DNA from 2 places in the Citrobacter werkmanii genome. Region 2 is predicted to be linked to the other one. Evidence: predicted binding sites of a transcription regulator. Region 2 holds the regulator's gene; the other holds the start of a gene.

Evidence for each region. The regulator sigma-54, encoded in region 2, starts transcription at its own class of promoters, with help from an activator protein. The targets are predictions, from matches to a motif close to GTTGGCACANNTTTCGCTNT.
Region 1: norV (anaerobic nitric oxide reductase flavorubredoxin) is a predicted target of sigma-54. The motif match lies at 2,681-2,700, and genes of this name have one in related genera.

Annotation. Positions count from the first base shown of each region.
Region 1 covers NZ_CP044101.1:3,998,786-4,004,929, forward strand. Annotated here, with positions in the region: gene srlR (glucitol operon DNA-binding transcriptional repressor SrlR) at 1-87, shown strand, start outside; gene gutQ (arabinose-5-phosphate isomerase GutQ) at 80-1,045, shown strand; gene norR (nitric oxide reductase transcriptional regulator NorR) at 1,042-2,559, opposite strand; gene norV (anaerobic nitric oxide reductase flavorubredoxin) at 2,747-4,195, shown strand; gene norW (NADH:flavorubredoxin reductase NorW) at 4,192-5,325, shown strand; gene hypF (carbamoyltransferase HypF) at 5,428-6,144, opposite strand, start outside.
Region 2 covers NZ_CP044101.1:4,558,863-4,565,006, reverse strand. Annotated here, with positions in the region: gene npr (PTS phosphocarrier protein NPr) at 16-288, opposite strand; gene rapZ (RNase adapter RapZ) at 285-1,139, opposite strand; gene ptsN (PTS IIA-like nitrogen regulatory protein PtsN) at 1,185-1,676, opposite strand; gene hpf (ribosome hibernation promoting factor) at 1,759-2,046, opposite strand; gene rpoN (RNA polymerase factor sigma-54) at 2,069-3,502, opposite strand; gene lptB (LPS export ABC transporter ATP-binding protein) at 3,549-4,274, opposite strand; gene lptA (lipopolysaccharide ABC transporter substrate-binding protein LptA) at 4,281-4,829, opposite strand; gene lptC (LPS export ABC transporter periplasmic protein LptC) at 4,798-5,373, opposite strand; gene kdsC (3-deoxy-manno-octulosonate-8-phosphatase KdsC) at 5,370-5,936, opposite strand; gene kdsD (arabinose-5-phosphate isomerase KdsD) at 5,957-6,144, opposite strand, start outside.

The DNA of each region.
Region 1 (6,144 bases), 560 kb from region 2:
ACCGATGCAGGTATAGACCCTGCATTTCGTCAGGCGCTGGAAGCAAAAGGGATTGAAGTAATCATAACCGGAGAAACCAATGAGTGATGCACTACTGAACGCGGGCCGTCAGACGTTAATGCTGGAACTGCAGGAAGCCAGTCGACTGCCGGAGCGACTGGGCGATGATTTTGTCCGCGCCGCCAATACTATCATCCACTGTGAAGGCAAAGTCATTGTCTCCGGGATTGGCAAATCAGGCCATATTGGCAAAAAAATTGCTGCGACCCTCGCCAGTACCGGCACCCCTGCCTTTTTTGTGCATCCGGCGGAAGCGCTGCATGGCGACTTAGGCATGATTGAAAGCCGCGACGTGATGCTGTTTATCTCTTACTCCGGCGGCGCGAAAGAGCTGGATCTCATCATTCCGCGCCTGGAAGACAAATCCGTCGCCCTGCTGGCCATGACCGGAAAACCAACCTCGCCGCTGGGCCTGGCGGCCAAAGCCGTGCTGGATATTTCTGTTGAACGTGAAGCCTGCCCAATGCGCCTGGCGCCGACCTCCAGCACCGTCAACACGCTGATGATGGGCGACGCGCTGGCAATCGCCGTGATGCAGGCGCGCGGCTTTAACGAAGAAGATTTTGCCCGCTCGCATCCGGCCGGCGCGCTGGGCGCTCGTCTGTTAAATAAAGTGCATCACCTGATGCGCCGTGACGATGCCATTCCGCAGGTAACGCTGACCACCAGCGTCATGGACGCGATGCTGGAACTCAGCCGCACGGGTCTTGGTCTGGTGGCTGTCTGTGATGACGCGTCACTGGTGAAAGGCGTCTTCACTGACGGCGACCTGCGCCGCTGGCTGGTTGGCGGCGGCGCGCTCACCACGCAGGTTAGCGAAGCAATGACCCATAATGGCATTACGCTGCAGGCACAGAGCCGCGCGATTGACGCCAAAGAGATCCTGATGAAACGCAAAATCACTGCCGCACCGGTGGTAGATGAAAACGGGAAACTCACCGGCGCTATCAACCTGCAGGATTTCTATCAGGCCGGTATTATCTAATCCTTCAGCCCCAGGCGTTTCGCCAGCCGGTGCAGGTTGGCGACGTCTGTTTCCAGCGCCCGCGCGCTTGCCGCCCAATTGTGGTTATTTTGCGCCAAGGCCCGGCGGATCATCTCGCGCTGAAATGACTCCGTTGCCTCACGCAAATTGTGATGCTGCGGGATCTCTGCCACGACGTCCGGCTGCGGTACAGGGCTTTCATCCTGCAAGGCAAAATGCTGTGCCTCCAGCACCACCTCATCCCCTGCCCGGGTAGCCCTTGCCAGCACAACCGCCCGATGAATGGCATGTTCCAGCTCGCGCACGTTTCCGGGCCAGCCGTAACTCAGCAGATGATTACGCGCGCCGGGGCTTAACACAACGCGGGAAAGTCCCAGCCGCAGCCGACATTGCTCGCAAAAATAGCCTGCCAGCAGCACTACATCTTCGCCGCGCTCACGTAGTGGCGGCACGGAAAGGGGAAAAACGCTCAGACGATGAAACAGATCCGCGCGAAAATTCCCCGCCAGCACCTCTTCTCGTAAATCACGATTGGTCGCCGCCAGTACGCGCACGTCAACGCGCAGGCTGCGATCGTCCCCTACGCGCTGAATATCGCCATACTGCAATACGCGCAGCAGCTTGGCCTGCAACGCCAGCGAGAGTTCGCCAATCTCGTCGAGAAACAGCGTGCCGTTATCCGCCATTTCAAATTTACCGCTACGATTACTGATAGCCCCGGTAAAAGCCCCTTTTACGTGACCAAAAAGTTCACTTTCCGCCACGCTTTCGGGCAACGCCGCGCAGTTGAGATACACCAGCGGATTCACCGCACGCGGCGAACCTTCATGAATCGCTTTGGCTACCAACTCCTTCCCGGTCCCGGTTTCGCCGCTGATCAGTACGTTGAGATCGGACCCTGCCACAATCTCAATCTCTTTTTTCAACTGCATCATATTGGGCGACAGGCCAATCATCTGGGTTTCCGTCACCTGCTCGAAAGCCGTCGACGAACCCGGCAGCATATTCTGGCTTTCCAGTTGTTCAATCAGCAACGCATTACTCAGCGCCCCCGCAGCCAGAGCGGCAATTAGCCTAAGCTCTTCATCGCTGAAGACATCGAACTGATCGGGCTCCATGCCATCCAGCGTTAACGCACCAATCAGATTTTGTCCGGCAAACAGCGGCAACCCGATGCAGGCATGCACTTTCAGGCTCTCCTGACCCGGGATTAACCCGTCATAAGGATCGGGCAGATCGCTGTCGGCAGGAAAACGTACCACGTCCCCGGCGCGGGCAATCGCCTCCAGCCGCGGATGTCCCTCCAGCGTGAAGCGGCGGCCGAGGACATCCTGCGCCAGGCCATCGATAGCCAGCGGGATAAACTGTCGCGACTCGTAGCGCAGCAGTGCCGATGCGTCGCACTCCAGCACCTGGCGCAAGGTCGTGATCAGGCGCTGAAAACGGTCCTGATGACCGATACCGCTTTGTAATTCAATGGCGATACCCGCCAGCACATCTACTGAAAAGCTCATGGCAACCTCATTGTCATTTTGACAATTCATATTGTCATATTGACAATAAAATAAACAGTCATTTTGACTACCACTTTATAGGCACTAAATAATAAATCATTAAAAATCAAACAATTAAAAAGTTGGCACACAACCTGCAATTAACAAAATATCTTTTTAGAAAAACGCTGAATTAATTGAGGTTGCTATGTCTATTCTGGTTAAAAATAACATTCATTGGGTTGGCCAACGTGACTGGGAAGTGCGAGATTTCCACGGCACTGAATACAAAACGCTGCGCGGTAGCAGCTACAACAGCTATCTCATCCGTGAAGAAAAAAACGTGCTGATCGATACAGTAGACCATAAGTTTAGCCGTGAATTCGTGCAGAACCTGCGCAGTGAAATTGACCTCGCGGATATCGACTACATCATCATTAACCACGCGGAAGAAGATCACGCCGGTGCGCTGACCGAACTGATGTCCTGCATCCCGGACACGCCAATTTACTGCACCGCTAACGCGATTGATTCCATCACCGGCCACCACCATCATCCGGAGTGGAACTTCAACGTGGTGAAAACCGGTGATTCTCTGGACATCGGCAACGGCAAACAACTGATCTTTGTTGAAACGCCGATGCTGCACTGGCCTGACAGCATGATGACCTACATGACCGGCGATGCGGTACTGTTCAGTAACGATGCTTTCGGCCAGCATTACTGCGACGAACGTCTGTTCAATGATGAAGTTGACCAGACCGAACTGTTCGAACAATGCCAACGCTACTACGCCAACATCCTGACCCCGTTCAGCCGTCTGGTGACGCCGAAAATCACTGAGATCCTCGGCTTCAACCTGCCGGTCGATATGATTGCCACCTCCCACGGTGTGGTATGGCGCGACAACCCAACGCAGATCGTTGAGCTGTACCTGAAATGGGCGGCCGATTATCAGGAAGACCGCATCACCATCTTCTACGACACCATGTCCAACAACACCCGCATGATGGCGGACGCCATTGCCCAGGGCATCAACGAAGTTGACCCGAACGTGGCGGTGAAAATCTTTAACGTCGCCCGTAGCGACAAAAACGACGTCCTAACCAACGTCTTCCGTTCTAAAGGCGTACTGGTCGGTACTTCCACCATGAACAACGTGATGATGCCGAAAATCGCCGGACTGGTGGAAGAGATGACCGGCCTGCGTTTTCGTAACAAACGCGCCAGCGCCTTTGGTTCTCACGGCTGGAGCGGCGGCGCAGTTGACCGCCTGTCCACCCGTTTACAAGATGCCGGTTTTGAGATGTCGCTTAGCCTGAAGGCGAAATGGCGTCCGGATCTGGATGCGCTGGAACTGTGTCGTCAGCACGGTCGTGAAATTGCACGTCAGTGGGCGCTTGCTCCGCTACCGGAAACGACCGTCAAAGCGACAACCAAAGAAGAAGAGTGCGCTTGTGCCGCTGCGGCTGCGGCTGACCTCGGCCCAAGCATGCAGTGCAGCGTGTGCCAGTGGATTTACGATCCAGCAAAAGGCGAACCGTTGCAGGATGTCGCGCCAGGTACCCCATGGAGCGATGTGCCGGATAACTTCCTGTGCCCGGAATGTTCATTAGGTAAAGACGTCTTCGACGTACTGGCAACGGAGGCAAAATGAGCCACGGAATTGTCATTATTGGTTCGGGCTTCGCCGCCCGCCAGTTAGTCAAAAATATCCGTAAACAGGATGCAACTGTTCCGTTGACCCTGATTGCCGCTGACAGCATGGATGAGTACAACAAGCCCGATCTCAGCCACGTTATCAGTCAGGCACAGCGTGCAGACGACCTCACCCGCCAGTCGGCGGGGGAGTTTGCCGAACAGTTTAATTTGCGCCTGTTCCCCTACACCTGGGTGACCGACATCGACACCGATGCCCACATCGTGAAAAGTCAGGACCAACAGTGGCAGTACGACAAGTTGGTGCTGGCGACGGGGGCTTCAGCCTTTGTGCCTCCAGTCACCGGACGTGAGTTAATGCTCACATTGAACAGTCAGCAAGAATACCGCGCCTGTGAAACGCAACTGCGTGATGCCCAGCGGGTACTCATTGTCGGCGGCGGTCTGATTGGCAGTGAGCTGGCGATGGATTTTTGTCGTGCCGGTAAAGCGGTAACACTTATCGACAACGCCGCCAGCATTCTGGCCTCGCTGATGCCACCGGAAGTCAGCAGTCGCTTACAGCATCGTCTGACCGATATGGGTGTGCATCTGCTGCTGAAATCACAGCTTCAGGGTCTGGAAAAAACTGAATCGGGTATTCGCGCCACGCTCGATCGTAGTCGCCGCGTAGAAGTCGATGCGGTGATCGCCGCCACCGGTCTGCGCCCGGAAACGGCGCTGGCGCGTCGTGCCGGATTGAGCATTAATCGTGGCGTCTGCGTCGACAGCTATCTGCAAACCAGCCACCCGGACATTTATGCCCTCGGCGACTGCGCGGAAATTAACGGTCAGGTGCTGCCGTTCCTGCAGCCGATTCAACTGAGTGCCATGTATCTGGCGAAAAACCTGCTCGGCGGCAATGCTCCGCTGAAGCTACCTGCCATGCTGGTAAAAGTTAAAACGCCGGAACTGCCATTGCATCTGGCGGGGGAAACCCAGCGGCGCGATCTGAACTGGCATATTGCCGCGGAAGCGCAAGGTATGGTGGCCAGAGGAATGAACGACGAAGGCCAGCTATGTGCGTTTGTGGTCAGTGAAGACCGGATGAAAGAGGCCTTTGCGCTGCTGAAAACATTGCCCATGTAAGTCTGTGGTGCCGGATGGCACCGCTTCGCGCCTTATCCGGCCTACAAATAGATGCTCACTTGTAGGCCGGATAAGGCGCAGCCGCCATCCGGCACCTTACCCTTAAGCTAACGCTCGCGCCGCGGCAATCACGCCCTGCCCCAGCGATAATCCCCCATCACCCGCCGGTAAACGCTGCGGGAACAGTAAGGTAAAATCAGCCAGATAAAATGCCAGCCGCGATGACAACAAACGGTTATGCATCACGCCACCGCTGAATACTAACGTCTTAACGCCACGCGCTTCAGCCTGCTCACGCATCAGCGTGGCAAACCCACACGCCAGCGCATCATGAAACGCCCACGCTCTTGCCGCAGGCGCCCCCTGCCAGTTCAGCCATTGCTGCCAAAAAACAGCCAGGTCAAGCTCATTACCTTGCAAGGGGATTGTGACCGGATGCTCAACGCCTTCACATTGCGATGCCAACGCCTCCAGCGCGCAGGCGGCCTCGCCTTCATAGCTCAGCGAAGTCGGTGCGCACTGGAGCGCGGCGGCAACGGCATCAAACAGCCGTCCGCACGATGACGCCAGCGGCGCATTGATCCCCCGCTCAATGGCGCGTGCCAGCACGTTCCAGTTTTGCTGTTGCAGCGCCGATGTTTCCGGGAATCGCTGCCAGTCAGGGACAAAACGCAGACACTGCGCGAGCAGGTTACGCCACGGCTGCTTTGCCGCCAGATCGCCGCCCGCCAGCGCGACCGCGGGTAAGCCGCCCAGGTGTTCGCATTCACGATAGTTGACCCGCAAACACTCTCCGCCCCACAGCGCGCCGTTTGCCCC
Region 2 (6,144 bases):
GTTCTGTGTACTCGATTAATCTTCGTCAAACCCTGAATTAAACAGGGCAACCACCGCGGCCAGAGCTTCAACTTCCTGCGGGCCTGTGGCTTCAACTTCTATCTGCCGCCCCTTCGCAGAATCCAGCATCAGCAGCGCGATAACGCTGTTTGCCTCGGCTTCCGTTCCTTCATCATTACGCAGCAAAACTTCTGCTTCGAAACCCTGCATCAATTCAAAAAGTTTCATTGCTGGCCGGGCATGCATGCCCAGCTTATTAGTGATTTCAACGGTTTGCTTCACGGTCATGATTTACGTTTTTCCAGCGTACGATGGCGTGACTGCACGTTTTTACCGCGTGAGCGGAAGTAGTCTGCCAACTGCTCTGCAATATACACCGAACGGTGTTTCCCGCCGGTACAGCCGATGGCTACAGTGAGGTAGCTGCGGTTGTTGGTCTCCAGCATGGGTAACCATAGCTCAAGATAGCTGCGGGTCTGGTAGATAAAATTGTGTACTTCTGTGTGCCTGTCGAGGAAGGCGGCGACAGGGCGGTCAAGACCGGTCATCGGGCGCAGCTTCGGATCCCAGTGTGGGTTGGGCAGGAAGCGCACGTCAAAGACGTAGTCCGCGTCAATCGGGATACCGTGTTTGAAACCAAAGGATTCGAATACCATCGTCAATTCACGTTCACGTTTGCCCAGCAGTCGGGTACGCAGCATTTCCGCCAGTTCGTGTACGGACATTTCGGAGGTATCAACAATCAGGTCTGCGCGGGAACGCAGCGGCTCCAGCAAATCGCTTTCTTTATCGATAGCGCTTTCCAGCGACAAGTTTTTGCTGGAGAGGGGGTGTAAACGACGCGTGTCGCTGTAGCGGCGAATCAGCGTGTTACGGTCGGCATCAAGGAACAGCAACTGCGGTGAGAAGCCTTCAGGCAGATTGTTCATTGCCTGCTCGAAAATCTCCGGGGATTCCGGCATGTTACGCACATCAATGCTGACGGCCGCAGAAATCTGGCGATCGGCCAGTGTACGAGCCAGATCGGGCAACAGCACTACGGGAAGGTTATCCACGCAGTAAAAACCCATATCTTCCAGCGCACGCAGGGCAACGGATTTGCCTGACCCTGAACGACCGCTGACGATCATCAGTACCATGTACTGTTTCTCCTCACAACGACAAAAAAGGATGCCATTGGGTTGTTATGCTTCATCCTGTCCACCTTCGGTGTCCGTGATGATTTGATACAACTCCTGGTCACTCTGTGCGGCGCGCAGGCGACGGCAGATGGCTTTATCTGCCAGACGTTTGGCGACCAGCGATAATGTATGCAAATGCGTCTTGGTTTGGTCTGCCGGGACCAGCAGGGCGAAAAGCAGATCGACGGGTTGATTATCAATGGCGTCGAAGGCGATGGGGGTTTCGAGTTGCACAAACACGCCAACCGCGCGCATCGTGTCTTCTTCCAGCTTGCCGTGCGGGATGGCAATACCATTACCGATGCCGGTACTGCCCATTTTTTCACGCGTCAGAATGGCTTCAAATACCACCTGAGAGGGCAAGCTGAGCTGTTTTGCCGCCAGTTCACTGATGATTTCCAGTGCGCGTTTCTTGCTTTGGCAGTGAACGGCCGCGCGCGTACATTCCTGGTTAAGAACATTGCTCAGTTGTAGAGTCGTATCGTTATTTGTCATAATTTCACCTAAGCGCTAACTGTACAAATGGCCCGTTGTGCTGCACAACAGGCCGTCCTGCACCCGCTAACTGCCCGGAAAGTTAGTGCTGTTTCAGTTTATCTTTATGTTTTGTTAACTGCCGAGCCAGTTTATCAATTAAACCGTCAATGGCGGCGTACATATCCTGACCTTCCGCGCTGGCATGAATTTCACCACCGTTTACATGCAGTGTTGCATCCGAGATATGTGTAACCTTCTCCACTTTCAACACAATATAGACCTGATTAATCCGGTCGAAATATTGTTCAAGCTTGGCGAATTTGGTATTAACAAACTCGCGCAGAGCTTCCGTGATTTCGACGTTGTTTCCAGTGATGTTGAGCTGCATAGTGTCTTCCTTATCGGTTGGGTCACACCAGTTGTTTGCGCTGGTTAGACGGCGGAATGGATAAAGACTCTCGGTACTTCGCAACGGTGCGGCGCGCCACCATGATACCCTGATCCGACAGCATAGAGGTTAACTTGCTGTCACTCAGCGGTTTCGCGGGGTTCTCCGCAGCAATTAATTTCTTCACCAGTGCGCGGATCGCTGTGGATGAGGCTTCGCCCCCGCCTTCAGTGTTAACGTGACTGGAAAAGAAATACTTCAGTTCAAATATGCCGCGCGGACTGTGCAAATACTTTTGCGTGGTCACTCGGGAAATGGTCGATTCGTGCATCTCGACGGCCTGGGCGATATCCGCCAGCACCATCGGTTTCATAAATTCTTCGCCTTGCTCAAAGAAGGCCTGCTGCTGTTCAACGATACAGCGACTGACGCGCAGCAGCGTATCATTGCGGCTTTCCAGACTTTTAATCAGCCACTTCGCATCCTGCAAATTGCTACGAATAAACTGGCTGTCGGCATCGTTGCGCGCGCTATTGCACATCGCGGCGTAGTGCTGGTTAATCTGCAAGCGTGGAATGCTGTCGCCGTTGAGTTCGACCACCCAACGATCGTTATGCTTACGCACCAGCACATCCGGGATGACGTATTCCGGCTCGCCGGTTTGGATCGACTGTCCTGGGCGGGGATCGAGCGACTGGATGAGGTTGACGGCTTCTTTCAGCACGTCTTCTTTCAGTCGGGTTACGCGCATCAGCGAGCGAAAGTCATGGTTGGCTAACAGATCGAGGTGATCGCTGATGATCAGGCGCGCTTCTTCCAGCCATGGTGTGGACTTATCAAATTGCGAAAGTTGGATCAGTAAGCAGTCACGCAGATCTTTGGCTGCCACGCCAACGGGATCAAAGCGCTGAACGCGTTTAAGCACGGCTTCGATTTCATCCATACCGACGTCGTCATCGCCCATGCTTTCGAGAATATCGTCCAGGGTCACGGTGAGATAACCGGTTTCGTCAACCGCATCAACAATTGATGTCGCAATGGCGCGATCGGTATCCGAGAACGGGGTCAGCTCCACTTGCCACATCAGGTAATCCTGCAGCGATTGCGTGGTCTCCCCCTGATAAACAGGCAGTTCGTCGTCAATGTAATCTCCGCTGGTGCCTGAAGGCGTACCGGCGGTGTAGATTTCATCCCAACTGGCGTCAAGCGGCAATTCCTCTGGCATCTCTTTTTGTTCGAGCGCATCTGCGGTATCGAGGGATTCGCTGTCCTGTTTTTCCTGGGTATCAATTTCGTCGTGAAGATCGGTTTGCTCGAGCAGTGGGTTACTTTCCAGCGCTTGCTGAAGTTCTTGCTGAAGTTCCAGCGTGGACAACTGCAACAGACGGATAGCCTGTTGTAGCTGAGGCGTCATCGCCAGTTGTTGGCTAAGCCTGAGTTGCAAACCTTGCTTCATGTTCAGAGTGGTTTTCTCCTGCGGTGACGTGAAGTCTTCTACCCTATCAGAGTCTGAAGTCTTCCCCAAGGTATACGCGCTTAACGTGCTCATCCTGCAGTATTTCTGTCGGCGTGCCGTGGGCGATCAGGTGTCCCTGGCTCACGATATAGGCGCGCTCACAAACTGCCAGCGTTTCGCGGACGTTATGGTCGGTAATCAACACCCCAAGCCCGCTGTCGCGCAGGTGTTCGATGATCCGTTTGATATCGATAACGGAAATCGGGTCAACACCGGCAAACGGTTCATCAAGCAGGATAAATTTCGGATTCGCGGCCAGCGCGCGGGCGATTTCCACACGGCGTCGTTCACCACCGGAGAGCGATTGGCCCATGCTGTCACGCAGATGTTCGATATGGAATTCTTCCATCAGCTCATTGGCGCGATCTTCCCGCTGCTCACTAGTGAGATCGTCACGAATTTGCAGTACCGCCATCAGGTTATCAAACACGCTCAGGCGACGGAAAATAGACGCTTCCTGCGGTAGGTAGCCGATGCCGCGACGCGCGCGCGCATGCAGTGGCAGCAGACTGATATCTTCGTCATCGATGATAATGTTGCCCGCATCGCGCGGGACAATGCCGACCACCATGTAAAATGTCGTTGTCTTGCCCGCACCGTTAGGACCAAGCAGACCGACGATCTCCCCGGAGTTGACGGTCAGACTGACATCTTCCACCACACGGCGGCCCTTATAGGCCTTTGCAAGGTTCTTTGCAGTTAATGTTGCCATAACGAATCAGTTACCTTTTTTCTCTGCCGGAGCCTTGTTTTTGTCCTGCAACTGCGACGGAACCAGAACGGTGGTGACGCGTTTGCCTTTATCGCTGAAGGCCTGCATTTTCTGCTCTTTTACCAGATAGGTGATCTTATCACCCGTGATGTTGCTATCGAGCTGTTCCAGGTAAGCCTTACCGGTGAGCACGACGAAGTCTTTCGCCAGTTCATAGTGCATGTGTGAGGCGCGGCCTTTCACTGGCTTACCGTTGTCCTGCATCTGGTAAAAGGTGGCGGGCTCACCGTAACCATCAATCACTTCTTTACCGTCTTCACCGCCCGGGCGGGTCACAACGACTTTATCGGCATTAATTTTGATGGTGCCCTGAGTCACAATCACGTTACCAGTAAACGTCACCACGTTGCCCTGCATATCCAGGGACTGCTGGTCCGACTCGATATGAATCGGCTGCTCGGTATCGCCGGTGACGGCAAATGCCGGAATGCTGGCGGCCAGAAGTGAACTGGCAAGCACAAGATTAAGGCTGAGTTTGTTTATTTTGGATTTCATATGAGGTTCTAACCTTTTCAATCAGCTCGGCGTTCTTGTTGCGTAAGTTGCCGCGCATCTTCAGTCCGCTGGAGTTAAATGTTGTGCCATATAACGTGACAAGATCATCAGAAGTGACGTCTTGAGTCACCAGGTTAATCTGTGCGTTATCGGTCGTAATTCTGCGTAGTTGAGAGTCAGGCACCAGGGCGTTAACTTCAACATGGCCGTACAGATACAGCATTCGATCGTTGGTCAATTTGGCTTTATCGGCTTTGATTGACCAGGTCGGTACTTTATCTTTATCAAACGTGGTTAATACCGGTTGAGTAAACCACGAAACCGCTTGCTCCGAATAATATTCAACGTGTTGGGCGATCAAGTGATAGCTCAGCGCGCCTTCCGGACTATACACGACGGTATCGGTATGTTCGCTTTTATAGGTTGGCTCGTTGTTATTGACGGCGACCTGAGTGGCCTCGTCTTTGTCTGCCAGGTTAATACCAATCATCACAAGGACAGCCAGCGACAGTAGAATGATAACCCAACGTCTGGTTTTGCTCATATCGATTGCCCTTTGGCCTCGTCCAGTTTGCCCTGCGCCAGGAGTAATAAATCGCAGACTTCACGTACAGCGCCGCGTCCCCCATCGATACGGGTGACGTAGTCGGCGCGTGGAATCAGCAATGGATGGGCATCCGCCACCGCTACGCTTAATCCCACTTTTGCCATCACTGGCCAGTCGATCAGGTCATCGCCAACATAGGCCACATTTTCCGGCGCGATCGCCAGTTTTCCAAGCAGATCGTCAAAGGCGATCAGTTTGTCTGACTGCCCCTGATACAGATGCGTGATCCCCAATGTGGCACAGCGATCTTCTACAAGTTTAGCCTTTCGTCCGGTAATAATAGCAACCTCAATACCGGAAGTGAGCGCACAGCGAATTCCGTAGCCATCGCGGACGTTAAAAGCCTTCAGCTCTTCACCGTTGTTGCCCATATAAATCAGACCATCAGACAATACGCCATCCACATCCAGGATCAGCAAACGGATGTTCTCAGCCCGGGTGATAACGTCAGCGTTGACGGGTCCATAACAGGTCGCAAGCGACGCACCTGCTTTACTCATTTTCTTTATCCTTGAGTTTCTTACACTACACCTGCACGCAGCAGATCATGCATATGTAACACACCGAGTAACTGGTCGCCATCAGCAACCATTACCGAAGTGATATGGCGGGACTGCATTAAGTTCAGGGCATCAACGGCAAGAATGCCCGGACGCACGCGAATGCCTCCAGGGGTCATCACATCGGCAATGCCTAACTGGCGTACAT